One region of the Pseudomonas fjordensis genome, then DNA from elsewhere that is predicted to be linked to it. Evidence: riboswitches for the same ligand, from Rfam matches in the RefSeq annotation. Region 1 holds a riboswitch; the other holds the start of a gene.

The links. Region 1 has a riboswitch for cobalamin ahead of ACWHXD_RS12535 (CbtB domain-containing protein). Riboswitches for the same ligand answer to the same signal wherever they lie in the genome.
Region 2: linked by a shared signal. The riboswitch ahead of ACWHXD_RS20510 (ABC transporter substrate-binding protein) and the one ahead of ACWHXD_RS12535 (CbtB domain-containing protein) in region 1 are both predicted to bind cobalamin.

The regions. Positions count from the first base shown of each region.
Region 1 covers NZ_OZ336860.1:2,771,922-2,777,803, reverse strand. Annotated here, with positions in the region: gene cobN (cobaltochelatase subunit CobN) at 1-1,087, opposite strand, end outside; gene cobW (cobalamin biosynthesis protein CobW) at 1,090-2,151, opposite strand; cobalamin riboswitch at 2,245-2,444, opposite strand; cobalamin riboswitch at 2,487-2,699, shown strand; gene ACWHXD_RS12535 (CbtB domain-containing protein) at 2,796-2,984, shown strand; gene ACWHXD_RS12530 (CbtA family protein) at 2,996-3,700, shown strand; gene ACWHXD_RS12525 (cobalamin biosynthesis protein) at 3,697-4,089, shown strand; gene cobM (precorrin-4 C(11)-methyltransferase) at 4,160-4,906, shown strand; gene nfuA (Fe-S biogenesis protein NfuA) at 5,519-5,882, opposite strand, start outside.
Region 2 covers NZ_OZ336860.1:4,503,800-4,509,681, forward strand. Annotated here, with positions in the region: gene ACWHXD_RS20495 (protealysin inhibitor emfourin) at 1-305, opposite strand, end outside; gene ACWHXD_RS20500 (M4 family metallopeptidase) at 335-1,396, opposite strand; gene ACWHXD_RS20505 (DNA/RNA non-specific endonuclease) at 1,533-2,462, shown strand; cobalamin riboswitch at 2,584-2,776, shown strand; gene ACWHXD_RS20510 (ABC transporter substrate-binding protein) at 2,892-3,902, shown strand; gene ACWHXD_RS20515 (FecCD family ABC transporter permease) at 3,899-4,903, shown strand; gene ACWHXD_RS20520 (ABC transporter ATP-binding protein) at 4,900-5,664, shown strand; gene ACWHXD_RS20525 (GNAT family N-acetyltransferase) at 5,769-5,882, opposite strand, start outside.

The DNA.
Region 1 (5,882 bases):
CCAGCTCTGCGACAAAATCCATGCGCTCGGGCGCTGCGCGGTAGCACACCACGTCCGACTGGCTGCGCTCGCTGCGCCAGGCCAGGTCCTTGAAACTGATCGGCCGGCTGATGATTCGCCCGTCCAGCTCCGGCAAGGCAATGTGCATCGCCAGGTCGCGGGGCCCCAGGCCCTGTTCACTGGCCTGCCAGCCGGGTTGGTTGTCCTGGGCGCAGATCGCCTGGATCACCGGGATATTGCGGCGAAACGGGCGCAAATGCGGAGCTTCCGGGCTCGATTGGGCAAAGCCGGTGGTGTTCAGAATCACCGCGGCTTGCACGTCATCCAGCAGGTCCTCGACCACCGTGAGGCAGCCGGGCTCTTTCAAACTGGCCACCGCAATCGGCAACGGGTTGAGGCCCGCCGCTTGTAAGCGCTGGCAGAACACATCGATAAAACCGGTATTGGCCGCCTGTAAATGGGAGCGGTAGAACAGCACCGCAGCCACGGGCCAGTCAGCGTGCCAATCGGCCTGCCAGTCATTGAGGCGGGCATTGGCGGTGTGCGGGTGATAGATCGCCGTGCGTGGCAGCGCTTGCGGCTCGGCCCAGGCATAGTCGCGGCCCAGGTGGGTACTGGCCAGGCAGTGGTAAAAATCCAGGGCATTGCCCAGGCCACCTTGGCGCAGGAAGTGCCACAGGCGCTCGCGGTGTTCGACAGCAACGCTGCTCAGGCCGCTGAGTTCCGGGTCCGGGCGGTCGTCACCCGGCACCAGGATCAGGGTGACGCCGCGCTCGGCCAACTCCACCAGGCGCTCGATACCGTAGCGCCAATAGCCGATGCCGCCGTGCAATGACAGCAGGATGACCTTGGCGTGGCGCAATACCTCGTCGACGTACAGGTCGACCGAGGCATGGTTCTGCACCTGCATCGGGTTGGCCAGGCGCAGGCTGGGGTAGTCCTCGGGCAATTGCTGGGCGGCTTCGGCGAGCAGCGCCAGGCTGGAATCGCCGCTGCACAGGATCACCAGTTCAGCGGGGGTCTGGCCAAGGTCGGCAATATTGTCGTCCGCGACGAAACCACCGGGTTGGGTCCTGAGCAGGTGCATGGTTAAACGCTGAGGGCGGCGCGCAATTGCGCTTCAAGGCCGGCGGCGTCCAGTTCCTGGCCGATCAGCACCAGGCGCGTGGTGCGTGCTTCGTCAGCGCCCCAGGCACGGTCGAAGTGCTTGTCAAAGCGCGTGCCCACGCCCTGGATCAGCAGACGCATCGGTTTGTTGGGGATCGCGGCGAACCCTTTCACACGCAGGATGCCGTGCTGCACCACCAACTGGGTCAGAGCGTCGAGCAACAGCGCTTCGTCGGCTTGGGGCAAGTCGATGGAGATGGAATCGAAGGCATCGTGATCGTGGTCGTCTTCACCTTCGTGGTGATGGTCGTGATGGCTGTGACGCCCGTCGATATGCTCCTCGGAACCGGCGCCCAGGCCGATCAGCACGTCCAGAGGCAGGCGACCGCTGCTGGCTTCGATGATCTTCACCGCGGGCGGCAGTTCTTCGGCGACTTCCAGGCGCACACGGGCCAGGTCTTCGGCGCTGATCAGGTCGGTTTTGTTGAGAATCACCAGATCGGCGCTGGCCAACTGGTCGGCGAACAGCTCGTGCAACGGCGATTCGTGGTCCAGGTTGGGGTCAAGTTTGCGCTGGGCGTCGACCTGGTCCGGGAAGGCGGCAAAGGTGCCGGCAGCCACGGCCGGGCTGTCGACCACGGTGATCACCGCGTCAACGGTGCAGGCGCTGCGGATTTCCGGCCACTGGAAGGCTTGCACCAATGGCTTGGGCAGCGCCAGGCCTGAGGTTTCGATGAGGATATGGTCCAGGTCACCGCGACGGGCGACCAGTTCACGCATCACCGGGAAGAACTCTTCCTGCACGGTGCAGCACAGGCAACCGTTGGCCAGCTCGTAGACGCGGCCATTGGCTTCTTCTTCGGTGCAACCGATAGAACACTGCTTGAGGATTTCACCGTCAATGCCCAGCTCGCCGAACTCGTTGACGATCACCGCAATGCGACGGCCCTGGGCGTTGTCGAGCATATGGCGCAACAGCGTGGTTTTGCCCGAGCCGAGGAAGCCGGTAACGATGGTGACGGGAAGTTTGGCCAGTGTTTTCATCGGATGCCCTTTGGGGCGGGCATACGGGACGACAGGCCCTGCGGCGGCGCGCAGCAGCGGATTTCGTCACCGGATCACCCCGCCCGGTTGAATTGGAAAATCAGTCGCGAGGCAGGTCTCCTGGCTTGGGGTGTGCAGGTCTTGCGACCAACGCTGACTGCGCCTTCCCGCCCTATCGGCAGTGGCGTGGCAGTCAACTGAACCCTTCACAGTTGCGGGGGCAGCCGCGGCTTGAACCGCGTTCCCTTCTTAGCTTCGGCCTGGGCCGAAGAACCTCGAGGGTGCAAGGCTACAGGGGCTTGCAGCATTTGACTACCGTCCCCGGCCCATGCTCTCCTACACCTCTTGTTTCGGGTGCCCTTCACAGGGTGAAACGGGAAACCGGTGCGTCATAGACCTATGACCAGTCCGGTGCTGCCCCCGCAACGGTAAGCGAGCGAAGCGTCATGGCCACTGTGCGTTTGCATGGGAAGGCGACGCTTTCAGGAGGCCTCTTTCAAGAGCCGCCCCTCGCAAGCCCGGAGACCGGCCCGAAAAAATCAGATAACAAACCCGCGGTGGGCGGGCGCTGTTCGAACCCTGCGTGCCTGGCGCGTGGGGTCTTCATGCGCTCGTTTCACCCTGACACCTGAAAGGGACGCGCCATGTCGATCATCAGCAGCACTTCGCACTCCGCCACTAGCACCGCCACCCTCAGCCAACGCCTGACCGCCGCCATCGGCGCGTCGATCCTGGGCGCGTGCCTGGTGTATTTCGCCGGGTTCTCGCATATCGAGGCGGTGCACAACGCCGCCCACGATACCCGCCACAGCGCCGCGTTCCCGTGCCATTGAGAGCTGCCGACATGATCAAGCGTATTGCGCAAACCGCAGGGTTCACTGGGCTTTTGGCGGCCTTGCTGCTGACCCTGCTGCAAAGTTTCTGGGTGGCACCACTGATTCTGCAGGCGGAAAGCTATGAAAAAGCCCCGCCAGCCGCCGAAGTGGCGCATGAGCACGCCGCTGGTGCCGCAGCCCACACCCACGACGCCCAAGCCTGGGAGCCGGAAGATGGCTGGCAGCGCGTGCTGTCCACCACCGGCGGCAACCTGGTAGTGGCAGTAGGCTTTGCGCTGATGCTCGCCGGCCTCTACACGCTGCGCGCGCCGACCCGCACCGCCCAAGGCCTGCTCTGGGGCCTGGCCGGCTACGCGACCTTTGTACTGGCGCCCACCCTGGGCCTGCCCCCGGAACTGCCCGGTACCGCGGCCGCTGACCTGACGCTGCGCCAGACCTGGTGGATCGGCACTGCAGCATCGACCGCCGCCGGCCTGGCGCTGATCGTATTCGGCCGCAATTGGCTATTGAAAGGCCTTGGGCTGGCGATCCTTGCCGTGCCCCACTTCATCGGCGCGCCGCAACCTGAGGTGCATTCGATGCTGGCTCCGGAGGCGCTCGAAGCGCAGTTCAAGATCGCCTCGCAATTGACCAACGTGGCCTTCTGGTTGGCCCTGGGCCTGATCAGCGCCTGGTTGTTTCGCCGCAATCGCGACGACCAATACTCGGCATGATTCTGGTTGTCGGGCTTGGCTGCCAGCGGGGCTGTGAGGTTCACAGCCTGCTGGCGTTGCTGGACAGCGCCCTGGCCGAGGCCGGCATTGAGCGCTCACGCGTGACTGCGCTGGCAAGCATTGACCGCAAACGCGATGAGCCTGGCCTGCTGGCCCTGGCCCAGCGGTTGAACCTGCCCTTGCAATGTTTCAGTGCCGAACAACTGGTGGGCTATGAGCATCGGCTGAGCCATCGCTCTGCGCTGGCTTTTGCCCACACCGGCTGTTACGGCGTGGCCGAAAGCGCCGCCCTGGCCCTGGCCGAGCACCTGTCCAATGGCCCCGCGCGCCTGCTGATCACTCGCCAGAAAAGCGCACAGGCCACCCTTGCATTGGCCTGCGCAGGGTAAAATCCCGATAATTGCCGCTTTCGATCATGAGCAATCTTCATGCTCGCCCGTTTTTCAACAGGACTTCTCCATGACCGTCTACTTTATCGGCGCCGGCCCCGGCGACCCGGAATTGATCACCGTTAAGGGCCAGCGGCTGATTCGCAGTTGCCCGGTGATCATCTACGCCGGCTCGCTGGTGCCCGCCGCCGTACTGGAAGGTCACCAGGCGCTCCAGGTGGTCAACAGCGCCGAACTGCACCTGGAGCAAATCATCGAGCTGATCAAGACAGCCCATGCCCAAGGCCAGGATGTGGCGCGGGTGCACTCCGGCGACCCCAGCTTGTATGGGGCGATTGGCGAACAAATCCGCCATTTGCGTGAGCTGGGCATCCCGTTCCAGATCATTCCAGGAGTGACGGCTGTCGCGGCGTGCGCGGCCTTGCTGGAGACCGAACTGACCCTGCCGGACATCGCCCAGAGCGTGATCCTGACCCGTTACGCCGATAAAACCAGCATGCCCCCCGGTGAAGACTTCGACAGCCTGGCGCGGCATGGCACCACCATGGCGATTCATCTGGGGGTCAATCACTTGGAAAAGATCGTCGCCGAACTGCTGCCGCACTATGGCGCGGACTGCCCGATTGCCGTGGTGCACAGGGCGACCTGGCCGGACCAGGAGTGGGTGGTGGGTACGCTGAGTGACATTGCCGAGAAAGTCGCGGCCAAGGGGTTTCGGCGTACGGCATTGATCGTGGTGGGCCGGGTGTTGGCCAGTGACAGTTTCAGTGAGTCGTCGCTGTACCGCGCAGGGCATGCGCACCTCTATCGGCCCTGAAGAAACACAGTTTGGCTAGAGAGCTTGCTCCCGTGACGATCCGACAGTCGGTGCATAACTCTGTAACGATCAACGGTAACCACGATGCGAAGCGAGCCGCTCTTGATCTGCTTTTGATCTTAGGCGCCCCGTTAAACCACGCTGGCCGAACGCAGGCTTGAATTCGTGGGTAACCCGGCAGGACGCCGGGTTAGCCGCCCCGCGCCATGGATGGCGCGTGGCGGCGGCCCACGGATTCAAGCCTGCGTTCGGGCACACCGAGCCTAAGCGAGGTGCCGAGTGGTGGGGCAAGAGCGTTTTGCTTACTTTTGCGCTTTTCAAAAGTGAGCCGCCGTCAGGGCGGAACCCTAAGTGGCCGTTACCGCAGCAATGGATATGTACACAATCCAACTGTGTTGACTGTCAAGCCGCCTTCGCGAGCAAGCCCGCTCCCACAATTTGGATCGTGGGCTTCAGGTGGATAGGCGTCGGCCATGAGGCCGACATCGCAGGCAAGCCAGCTCCCACCCTTGATCTATTTTGTTAGATGTATCTTATAACTGACTGAATTTTAAGCATAAAAAACGGCGCTCACGGGGCGCCGTTTTTTTATGTTCGCAGTGAACACCTTACTCAGTAGTAGGCGTTTTCTTTCTGCGTGTGGTCGGTCACGTCACGTACGCCCTTGAGCTCAGGAATGCGCTCGAGCAGTGTGCGTTCGATACCTTCCTTCAACGTAACGTCCGCCTGGCCACAGCCCTGGCAGCCGCCGCCGAACTTCAACACGGCGATACCGTCCTCCACCACGTCGATCAGGCTCACCTGGCCGCCGTGGCTGGCCAGCCCAGGGTTGATCTCGGTTTGCAGGTAGTAGTTGATGCGCTCATTGACCGGGCTGTCGGCATTGACGTTCGGCACCTTGGCGTTGGGGGCCTTGATGGTCAACTGGCCGCCCATACGGTCGGTGGCGTAGTCGACCACGGCGTCGTCAAGGAAG
Region 2 (5,882 bases), 1.7 Mb from region 1:
CAACAATTTATGTGCCGCCGCACGCACTGCACCAACCCGTCCAGTGCCGGGGGATTCACCGGCGCGAGCACACAGACCGTGTGCTCACGCTTGCCCTCCGCGACTGTCAGGGTGTAATGCACCCGGCCTGGGTTGCCAGGCTCGGGATCGGTACTTTGTGGCAACTTGAAAAAATCGGCAGCTTCGATCAGTTGCCGTAACTCCTGCTGGTCGGGTTCGGGCAGCGAGTCCAGTTCCACCGTACGCGGCTTGGCCAGCCCCGGAAAATACGCCGCCCCGCCGCTTTCCTTGATTGAAATTCGCATGGCTGTTCCTCGCCGCCCAGGCGGCTTCGTCAAACGTTTATGCCCACCGCTTTCCAGCCTGCCTTGACCGCCTTCTGTTCATCCTTGTTCACGCCATAAAGCTGGCCGGCAATGTCGTGGGTGATGCGCGCAAAACGCAAAAACCCGGAGTTGGGCCGCAGCCGCGAATCGCGCAGTGCGTCGTACCAGATACGCCCGGCACGCTCCCAGGCGAACCCGCCTATATTGATCGCCACCTGATAGAACGCATGGTTGGGAATGCCGGAATTGATATGCACCCCACCATTGTCCTCGTAAGTCTGTACAAAATCATCCATATGCCCCGGCTGCGGGTCTTTGCCCAGCAGCTTGTCATCAAAGGCGGTGCCTGGCGCTTTCATCGAGCGCAGGGCGGTGCCTTTGATCTTTTTGGTAAACAGCCCCTTGCCGATCAACCAGTCGGCGTCCTCGGCCTTTTGCTTTAACGCGTACTGCTTGATCAACGAGCCGAAGACGTCCGACAACGACTCGTTCAGCGCGCCGGACTGGTTGAAGTACATGAGCTTGGCCTCATCCTCGGTCACGCCATGGGCCAACTCATGGCCGATGACATCGAGCGCCACCGTGAAGCGGTTGAACAACTGCTGGTCGCCATCGCCAAACACCATCTGGGTCGAATTCCAGAATGCATTGTTGTAGTCCTGGCCGAAGTGCACAGTGGCATCCAGGGCCATGCCCGCGTCGTCGATGGAATTGCGGTCGAACACTTGGTCGAAAAAGTCGAAGGTTGCGCCCAGGCCGTCATAGGCCTCATCCACCGCAGCATCGCCACTGGCGGGCTGCCCTTCGCCACGGATCAGTTTTCCGGGCAGGCTGTCGGTGTTGTTGGCGCTGTAGATCGAGCGCTGTTTTTCGCTGCCCGCCGCCAATGCCATCCGCGCGGGGCTTTTGGCGGGTTCGGCGACCATGCGCAACGAGCGGAACGTGCTGTCCTTGGCACGCGTGCGTAACGCGACCTCCCGTTGCGCTTTGTCGCCGTGGCGTGCGATCTGGTCGAGCATGTACGGCGGAATCAGGCAGAAAATCGGATTGCGTGGTTGGCGAACACACATGAGCTGGCTCCTTTTTGGCGTGTGATGAACGTCCGGGTAACGTTTTTCAGGATAGCCCTGGGATCGCCACCCGGGCCAAATTGTCATGAGTTTGTGTTGCAGTGGTGTTTATCCGAGGCCCATAAGGAACATGCCCATGCCCGCCCGCACAGTCAAAATCGACCTGTCGCACCGCCCCAGGCTCGCCGATCTGCGACCGTTGATCGCGCCCAGCCCCACCCTGCTGGAAGCCAGAGCCGCGACGTCGCGTGTCACAGCGGCCAAGGACCTCAAAAACCGCGTTGGCTACGTCGACGATTTCCTCAGTGACTTCGTGGTGCCATGGCCCACGGTTGGCGAGCCACTGGCGGGCGACGTGCAACCCAAGCGCCTGGACTACACGCATTTCTCCATCACCATGTCGCGCTCTCGACGACTGGCGCTGTACGTGGGGGTAAATATCGACGGCGCCAAGCATGTGGACATCGTGCGCAGCAACGACTCCTGGGCCTACGATGGCCGCCTGCCCACCGACGCGCAGGTCGGTGAAGACCTGTACGCCGGCAACGGCCTGGACCGCGGCCACCTGGTGCGCCGCCAGGACCCCAACTGGGGCGACGACGCGACCACGGCCAACCTCGACACCTTCCACTTCACCAACTGCTCGCCACAGATGAGCGGCTTCAATCAGAAGACCTGGCTGGAACTCGAGGACTATATCCTCGACAACACCCAGCGCTGGAAAGCCCGGGCCACGGTGTTCAGCGGCCCGGTGTTCAGCGACAACGACCGCGTGTATCGCGGGGTAAAAATCCCCCAGGCGTTCTGGAAAGTGGTGGCCTACCTCAGCGACGACGGCAAACCGTCCGCCAGCGCCTACATGATTGACCAGCGCCGCGAGCTGGACCAATTGGACCTGGTGTTCGGCCAGCTCAGGACCTACCAACGCAGTGTGATTGCGATCGAACAATTGACCGGCATTCGCTTCGGCCAACTGGCTGACTACGACGGCTTCAGCAACGAAGAGCGCGCTACCGGCACGCGCATCGAAGCCCTGATCCGCGGCCCCCAAGACATTCGACTCTAACCACTCCGCCTGTAGGAGCGAGCTTGCTCGCGAAGACCGTCAACGATAACGCAGGGGCGCCTGATGGCCCGCGGTGTTCTCAAGTTCTTCGCGAGCAAGCTCGCTCCTACAGGGCGTGATCGCTTACCATACCGGCGCCGGTTCCCACGTGGGACTAATAGGGAATTCGAAACGCCGCCCAGGCGTCAATCGAAACTGCCCCCGCAACTGTAGGTGCTGAGCCTGCCCCTGAATGCCACTGGACCTCGTCCGGGAAGGCGGGGGCGTGGCGATGACGCATCAGTCAGGAGACCTGCCGGCCCAGCAACATCACTAACCGGCGGGGTGTCCGGGAAGGACATCCTGGCCCTGCGCACCTGTAGCGTCCCAGGGCGTATTTCCGAGCCGTAACTCCCCAGCTGCACCCCTGGTTCACTCGGAGATCGCCCCATGCTGCCACGTGTTACCGCCCTGCTCGCAGGCTTGAGTGCCTGCGCCCTGGCCCACGCCACGCCAAGCCACTACCCGCTGATCGTGGAAAACTGCGGCAGCAGCCTGACCTTCCAGCAAGCACCCGCTCGCAGCGTGAGCATCGGCCAGGCCGCCACCGAGATGCTTTATGCCTTGGGCGTGGGCGATAAAGTGGTAGGCACCTCGCTGTGGTTCAACAACGTGTTGCCACAGTACAAAGCACAGAACGACCGCATCGAGCGCCTGGCCAACAACGAGCCAAGCTTTGAAGCTGTGATCGCCAAGCGCCCGCAACTGGTGGCCGCCGAACTGGAATGGGTGGTGGGCCCGCAAGGCGTGGTCGGCACCCGTGAGCAATTTCATGAGTTGAAAATCCCCACCTATGTGCTGCCCTCTGACTGCGAAGCCAAGGACAATCTGGTCGGCGCCGACGGCACGCGGTTGCAACCGTTTCGCATCGAGACGATTTACCAGAGCATCCACCAGCTTGCGCAGATTTTCGACGTGCAGGCGCGCGGCCAACAGTTGAACGATGAGCTCAAGGCGCGCCTGGCCACATCCATCGCCACCGCCCAGGGCAAAGGTTTGAAGCAGGCCAGCGCACTGGTGTGGTTCTCCAGCGCCGAGATGGCCAGCGACCCTTATGTGGCCGGCCATAAAGGCGTGCCGCAATTCATGCTGCAAACCCTGGGCCTGCACAACGTGGTGCAGTCCGATGAAGAATGGCCCGCCGTCGGCTGGGAAACCATCGCCAAGGCCAACCCCACCTTCCTGGTGATTGCACGCATGGACCGTCGCCGCTACCCCGCCGACGACCACGAGAAAAAACTCGCCTTCCTGCGCAGCGACCCCGTCACCCGCAACATGGACGCGGTGAAACACAACCGCATCATCATCCTCGACGCCCTGGCACTGCAGGCCAGCCTGCGCACGTTCGACGGCCTTGAACAACTCGCTACGGCCATCGACGGCTACGACCTGGGCCAATGATGCGCACCCTCATTGCCCTCGCCCTGCTGTTGCTCGCCCTGCTCGCCGGCGTGGCCATCGGCGAAACCGCCATCGAACCGCAGGTGGTGCTGCAGGTGCTCGCCAATAAGCTCTGGGCCGCAGGCTACGCGCTGGACCCGATCGATGAAGGCGTGGTGTGGAACTACCGCCTGACCCGCACCCTGGTGGCCGCAGCCTGCGGTGCCGGGCTGGCGACCTGCGGGGTGATCCTGCAATCGTTGCTGCGTAACCCGCTGGCAGACCCGTACCTGTTGGGCATCAGCGCTGGCGCCTCCACCGGGGCCGTGCTCGTCGTGCTGATCGGTGTGGGCGGTGGGCTGGTGTCGCTGTCGGCAGGGGCGTTTGTCGGCGCCATGGCCGCGTTTGCGCTGGTGATTCTGCTCGCCCGCGCCAGCGGATCGTCCAGCGGCACCGGGCAGATCATCCTCGCGGGCATCGCCGGTTCGCAATTGTTCAATGCCCTGACCGCGTTCCTCATCACCAAGTCGGCCAGTTCCGAACAAGCCCGCGGCATTATGTTCTGGCTGCTGGGTAACCTCAGCGGCGTGCGCTGGCCGTCGGTGTGGCTGGCGGTGCCGGTGGCGGCGCTAGGGCTGGCGGTGTGCTTGTGGCATCGCCGTGCATTGGATGCGTTCACCTTCGGCAGCGACTCGGCGGCCTCCCTGGGCATTCCGGTGCGCCGCGTGCAATTTGTGCTGGTGGCCTGCGCCGCGTTGGTCACGGCGGTGATGGTGTCTATCGTCGGCTCCATTGGTTTTGTCGGGCTGGTGATTCCCCACGCTGCGCGCCTGTTGCTCGGCACCGGGCATTCGCGGTTACTACCGGCCAGTGCCTTGGGCGGCGCGCTGTTTCTGATCGCCGCCGATGTGCTCTCACGCACCCTGATCAAGGGCCAAGTGATTCCCGTTGGGGTGGTCACGGCGCTGGTAGGCGCGCCGGTATTTGCGTTGATTTTGATTGGCCGGAGGAACGCCCGATGAGCGTGCTCAGTTGCAGCGGCCTGGGTTTCAAGGTGCGTGAGGCGCAGTTACTGCACGGTATCGACCTGGACGTGCAGGCGGGCGAGACCCTGGGCATCGTCGGGCCGAACGGCTCGGGCAAGTCCACCCTGCTCAAACTGCTCGCCGGTTTGCGCCCGCCGGCCAGCGGCGAAGTGCGCCTGGGTGGCAAGCGCCTCGGTGAGTTGTCGCGCCGCACCATCGCGCAACAGCTGGCGGTCGTGGAGCAACAGGCCGACACCGACGACGCCATCCGCGTGTTCGACGCCGTGGCCCTGGGCCGCACGCCATGGCTGTCGGCGTTGAGCCCGTGGTCGCGTGAAGACGACGCCATCGTGCATCAGGCGCTGCACGACGTAGACGCTACCCACCTGAGCCAACGCGCCTGGCGCAGCCTCTCTGGCGGCGAACGCCAACGCGTGCACATCGCCCGCGCCCTGGCGCAGCGCCCGCAGATTTTGTTGCTGGATGAGCCGACCAATCACCTGGATATCCAGCATCAACTGGCGATCCTCAAAGGCGTGCAAGGCTTGCCGGTGACCACTTTGATTGCGCTGCACGACCTGAACCAGGCACTGACCTGTGATCGCCTGGCCGTGCTGGATCGTGGGCGACTGGTGGCGCTGGGTACGCCACTGGAAGTGCTGACGCCACAGCGTTTGCAAGAAACGTTCGGAGTGCAGGGGCATTACCTGACGGACCCGTTCGACGGCGCAAAAATCCTGCGCCTGCGCTCCAACTGAAACTGAACCTGTAGGAGCGAGCTTGCTCGCGAAAAACCCACAGGCGCCGCGTTCATCCAGGAAATACGCGTTATCGTTGACGTTTTTCGCGAGCGAGCTCGCTCCTACAGAAGGCGGTGCATATGGGTGGTTTGCCAGAGCGGGTCTGCCTCGACATCCACCACCTCGAAGCCCTGCCGCCGCCAGAAATCAATCGCCCCGGGCAGAAACGGATGGGT